2 linked regions of the Nitratireductor mangrovi genome follow. The protein of the gene in region 1 binds, or shares a complex with, the protein of each later gene. Links are inferred from orthologs where the notes say so. Each region holds a gene or a part of one and is shown on either strand. Other genes may lie near its edges.

Region 1 (2,843 bases):
CATGACCGAGACCCGCATCGACCGCCGCCTGGCGAAGCTGAAGGCCGAGGGACGCCCGGCGCTCGTCACCTATTTCATGGGCGGCGATCCCGACTACGAGACCTCGCTGTCGATCATGAAGGCGCTGCCGGGCGCGGGCAGCGACATCATCGAGCTCGGCATGCCGTTCTCCGACCCGATGGCCGACGGGCCGGCGATCCAGGCGGCGGGCCTGCGCGCGCTCAAGGGCGGGCAGACGCTGAAGAAGACGCTTCAAATGGCGACGAGCTTTCGCGAAGATGACGACGAGACGCCGATCGTGATGATGGGCTATTACAACCCGATCTACATCTATGGCGTCGAGCGTTTCCTGACCGACGCCAAGGCGGCCGGCATCGACGGCCTCATCATCGTCGATCTTCCGCCGGAAATGGACGCCGAACTCTGCATCCCGGCCCTCAAGGCCGGCATCAACTTCATCCGACTGGCGACGCCGACCACCGACGACAAGCGGCTGCCCAAGGTGCTCGAAAACACCTCCGGCTTCGTCTACTACGTGTCGATGACCGGCATCACCGGCTCGGCACTGCCCGACACCAGCCGCATCGGCACCGCGGTGGCACGCATCAAGCACCATACCGAACTGCCGGTGTGCGTCGGCTTCGGGGTCAAGACCGCCGAGCAGGCGCGGGTGATCGGACAGGCCGCGGACGGGGTCGTCGTCGGCACCGCGATCGTCAACGCGGTCGCCAATGTCATCGGCCCCGATGGCGCCAAGACCGCCGATCCGGCCGAGGCGGTGACCACGCTGGTCTCGGGCCTTGCCAAGGGCGTGCGTGCGGCCCGCCTTGCCGCCGCCGAGTAGCGGCCCCATCTCTTTCCGGAAACGGAGCGTTCCATGAACTGGATCACCAACTACGTCAGACCGAAGATCAACTCGATGCTGGGCCGGCGCGAGATGCCGGAGAACCTGTGGATCAAGTGCCCGGAGACGGGCGAGATGGTGTTCCACAAGGATCTCGAGGACAACCAGTGGGTGATCCCGTCGTCGGGACACCACATGAAGATCCCGGCCCGTGACCGGTTGCGGTTCTTTTTCGACGGCGGCGAGTTCGAGCTGCTCGACAACCCCAAGGTCGCCGTCGATCCGCTGAAATTCCGCGACGAGAAACGCTACACGGACCGGCTGCGCGAAAACCGCGCCAAGACCGGGCTTGACGATACCGTGCTCGGCGCCAGAGGCACGCTGGAAAGCCTGCCGGTGATGGCGGTCGTGCAGGATTTCGCCTTCATGGGCGGCTCGCTCGGCATGGCGGCCGGCGAGGCGATCATCCACGCCTTCGAGACGGCATTGGCGGAGAAACGGCCGCTGGTGCTCTTCGCCGCGTCGGGGGGCGCGCGCATGCAGGAGGGCATCCTGTCGCTGATGCAATTGCCGCGCACCACCGTCGCCGTCGACCGGCTCAAGGAAGCCGGACTTCCCTACGTGGTGGTGCTGACCAACCCGACCACCGGCGGCGTCACCGCGTCCTATGCCATGCTCGGCGACGTGCATATCGCCGAACCCGGTGCGCTGATCGGATTCGCCGGACCGCGGGTGATCGAACAGACGATCCGCGAGAAGCTGCCGGAAGGCTTCCAGCGCGCCGAATATCTCATGGAACACGGCATGGTCGACATGGTGGTGCCGCGACCCGAGCTGCGTGCGACGATTGCGCGACTGGTCAAGATCCTCGTCCATGCGCCGGCAACGCAGGCGCAGCCCGAAACGACGCCGGAAGAAGCGCCGACGCCGCTTCCCGAGGCGCCTGCCGAGCAGCCGCAGGCCTAGGATCGATCCAGGCCGGGCGTGCCCGAAGGCGGCCGCAGCGGCCACCAGAGCGGATACCGACAGGACATGCAGTCGATGACGACGAAAGCCGACCGCGAGATCGCGCGGCTGATGACACTCCACCCGAAAGGCTTCGACCTTTCCCTCGACCGCATCACGCGGCTGCTGGACCGTCTCGGCAATCCTCAGGAGAGGCTGCCGCCCGTCATCCACATCGCCGGCACCAACGGCAAGGGTTCGGCGGCGGCGTTCTCGCGTTCGCTGCTGGAGGCCGAAGGCCACAAGGTTCATGTCCACACCTCGCCGCATCTCGTGAGCTGGCGCGAGCGCTACCGGCTCGGCGCCCAGGGCGGCGGGCGACTGGTGGAGGACGATGTGCTGGCCGACGCGGTGGTGCGGGCGGCCGAGGCCAATCGCGGCGAGACGATCACGGTCTTCGAAATCCTGACGGCGGTCACCTTCCTGCTCTTTTCCGAACATCCGGCCGACGCGGCAATCATCGAGGTCGGGCTGGGCGGCCGCTTCGACGCAACCAACGTCATCGCGCGACCGGCTACGGCGGTGATCATGCCGATCTCGCTCGATCATGAAGCCTATCTCGGCGACAAGGTCGAACTGATCGCGGTCGAGAAGGCCGGCATCATCAAGCGCGGCGCGCCAGTGGTGATCGGAGCGCAGGAATCGGAAGTCGCCCGCGACGTGCTGATCGAAACGGCCGACCGCCTGGAGGCACCGGCGATCATCTACGGGCAGGACTTCCTCGCCACGCCCGAACACGGGCGGCTTTCCTATCAGGACGAGGACGGGCTGATGGATCTGCCGCCGCCTCGGCTTGCCGGGCGGCACCAGTTCGCCAATGCGGCAGCAGCGATCGCGGCAGTCAAGGCGGCCGGTTTCGCAGTGTCGCTAAACGCCGCCGAACGCGCGATGGAGCAGGTCGAATGGCCGGGCCGGCTGCAGCGGCTGGAGCAGGGGCGGCTCACCCAGTTCGCGCCGGAAGGCGCGGAGTTGTGGATCGACGGCGGCCATAATC
Region 2 (2,799 bases), 760 kb from region 1 along the record:
AACGGTAGGACTGGAAGGCGTTGACCAGCGCTTCGGGCTGCGTCGTCGGGGGGCAGGCGCCGGTCGGCGAGAACTCCACGCCTTCCTCGGTGACGCGGTTGAAGACGTAGCGCTTCTCGCAGACGTCGACCTTCGGCGGCACCTTGGTGATCTCGAAATGGTCGTAACCCTCCTTCAGCATCTGCCAGAAGGGATAGTTGGGGTCGTTGCGGTAGCGCGCCATGTTCTGCGCGGTCATGCGGAACGGGTAGGCCTGGATCTGGAAATCGCGCTGGCCGCCGCGGAAGGCGTCGCGGGCCAGCGCGTAGATCTCTTCCATCTCCGGATTGTTCATCGAATAGCAGCCGGCCGACGAACATTCGCCGTGCACCATCAGGTGCGAGCCGGTGCGGCCATTGGCGCGGTCATAGGCGTTGGGATAGCCCATGTTGAAGGCGAGGTGGAAACTCGACTGCGGGTTCATCTGCGCCGGACGCACATGGTAGAAGCCTTCCGGTGCCTGGCGGTCGCCTTCCGTGAATTTGGGGCCGAGCTTGCCCGACCATTTGCAGATCGGGTAGGTGGCGAGCAGCTCGTAGCGGCCATTGGCCTTCTGCTTCCAGACCTCGAGCTGGCCTTCTTCCTTGAAGACGCGCGCCATCACCGGCGAGTGCCGGGTCATGCCCTTGGCCTTCATGGCGGCAATCAGGCGCGGCGGCAGCGGCTTTTCCGCCTTGGCCCCGACCGACTGCAATGTCGATTCCGTGCAGCCGGCCAGCGTCAGCGCCATGCCGGCGGCAAGCAGTCCGGTACGCATCCACTTCGAAATCATCGGCGTATCAATCACCCGTCGCGATGGTCTTTGCGGCAGCAAGCCTCTCTGCCGTGATCGCTGGCGCGACGTTAAGTTGGTTAACCTTGAAAAAACCTTACCACAAGGGCAGCCCCGCCTGCCTCACGCGGTTGTCATTGAGGCAAAAGTCTTGGCATTTTTGTGGCATGTCGCGGGCATTGGCCGCATTTCACGCCGCCCGGGCAGCCTGCCTCAGAGCGCGCGTCCGATGGCCAGGAACTTCTCGCGGCGGTGCTCGCGATAGTCCATGTTCGCGCCGGCAAGCTCCTCGAACGCCGCTTCGATCTGCTTGCCCGTCGCCGCGATCACGGTGTCGCGGCTGCGGTGCGCGCCGCCCACCGGCTCGTCGATGATGCCGTCGATCACCTTCAGTTCCAGCAGGTGCTGGGCGGTGATGCGCATCGAGGTGGCGGCGTCCTTGGCGCGGGTGGAATCGTGCCACAGGATCGAGGCCGCGCCTTCCGGCGAGATCACCGAATAGATCGAATGCTCGAGCATGTAGACCTTGTTGGCGGTGGCGATCGCGATCGCGCCGCCGGAGCCGCCCTCGCCGATGATCACCGAGACCACCGGTACCTTGAGGCCGAGCGAGGCCGAGGTCGAGCGCGCGATCGCCTCGGCCTGGCCGCGTTCCTCTGCGCCGATGCCGGGATAGGCGCCGGCGGTGTCGACCAGCGTCACCAGCGGCACGTTGAAGCGGTCGGCCAGTTCCATGATGCGTACCGCCTTGCGGTAGCCTTCCGGCCGCGCCATGCCGAAATTGTGCTTCAGACGGCTCTTGGTGTCGGCGCCCTTTTCCTGGCCGAGAATCGCCACCGGCTCGCCGCCGAAGCGGGCAAAGCCGCCGATGATGGCGTTGTCGTCGCCGAAGCTGCGGTCGCCGGCAAGGCCGGTGAAGTCGGTGAACAGCGCATCGACATAGTCGAGGCAGTGCGGCCGGTCGGGGTGGCGCGCCACCTGCGCCTTCTGCCACGGCGTGAGCGAGCGGTAGGCTTCGTTGAGCGCTTCCCTGGCGCGCTTTTCCAGCCGGGTGATCTCGTCGGCGACATCGACGGCCTCGCCGCTTTCGCTGAGCTTCTTGAGCTCGAGGATCTTGCCTTCGAGATCGGCGACGGGTTTTTCGAAATCGAGGTAGTTGTACATTCGCCGTCGGCCAGAACGCTCGCAATACGCAAGAAAGCGCACTCCTGGCGGCCGGACGGGCCGGCGCGTGCGCCAAATGAGGCCCTCACATAACGTTCGCGCGCCTAATCGGCAAGCGGGTGGTGCTCGTTGACGAGCCGCACCAGCCGCTCCTCCAGCACGTGGGTGTAGATCTGAGTCGTGGAGATATCGGCATGGCCGAGCAATTGCTGCACGGCGCGCAGGTCGGCGCCGTTCTGCAACAGGTGGCTGGCAAAGGCGTGGCGCAAGACGTGCGGCGAGACCCTGGCCGCCCTGATCCCGGCGCGCGCGGCCAGTCCCTTCAGGTCGCGTGCGAAGACCTGGCGCGGCAGATGACCGCTTTCGGATGCGGCGGGGAAGAGAAAGGGGCTCTCCACGGCCGCGGCATCGCGGGCGCGGGCCGAAAGCCAGGCAGTCATGGCCGCACGCGCCTTCTCGGTCAGCGGCACCATGCGCTCCTTGCCGCCCTTGCCGCGCACCATGAAGAAGCGCTGGTCGCGCTGTGCCACCTCGACCGGCAGCCCGACCAGTTCGGAAACGCGCAGGCCCGTCGCATAAAGCACCTCGATCAGCGCATGCATCCTCGTGGTGGCCACCTGGCTCATGCCGGGCGGCGCTGTTGCCGCTTCCTCCGCCGCGCGGTCGAGCAGGCGCCCGGTTTCGGCCTCGCTGAGGATCTTCGGCAGCACAGCGCTCTTGCGCGGCGCCATCGCCGTGCCGGTCGGGTCGTCGCCGCGCAGGCCTTCGGCATAGAGGAAGCGGTAGAACTGGCGCAGCGCCGAAAGCTTGCGCGCCTGTGTCGA

What was found.
Region 2: the proteins of accD (region 1) and FQ775_RS16310 are in contact, whole or in part, in a solved structure (PDB 8UXZ), measured with the Escherichia coli proteins. The link is inferred for Nitratireductor mangrovi from one-to-one orthologs.

What each region holds. Positions count from the first base shown.
Region 1 is NZ_CP042301.2:4,104,388-4,107,230, reverse strand. What follows is about bases 10-2,843. They hold accD (acetyl-CoA carboxylase, carboxyltransferase subunit beta), read left to right. Parts: upstream 10-877; coding sequence 878-1,810; downstream 1,811-2,843. Other genes in these bases: FQ775_RS20155 (bifunctional folylpolyglutamate synthase/dihydrofolate synthase), read left to right, coding at 1,886-2,843; trpA (tryptophan synthase subunit alpha), read left to right, coding at 10-844. In the rest of the region: divalent-cation tolerance protein CutA, read left to right, coding at 1-5; more of trpA, read left to right, coding at 2-9.
Region 2 is NZ_CP042301.2:3,349,063-3,351,861, reverse strand. What follows is about bases 1-2,790. They hold FQ775_RS16310 (acetyl-CoA carboxylase carboxyltransferase subunit alpha), read right to left. Parts: upstream 1,976-2,790; coding sequence 1,025-1,975; downstream 1-1,024. Other genes in these bases: FQ775_RS16305 (site-specific tyrosine recombinase XerD), read right to left, coding at 2,080-2,790; FQ775_RS16315 (L,D-transpeptidase family protein), read right to left, coding at 1-811. Also shown: more of FQ775_RS16305, read right to left, coding at 2,791-2,799. UniProt on the Escherichia coli protein: Component of the acetyl coenzyme A carboxylase (ACC) complex. First, biotin carboxylase catalyzes the carboxylation of biotin on its carrier protein (BCCP) and then the CO(2) group is transferred by the carboxyltransferase to acetyl-CoA to form malonyl-CoA.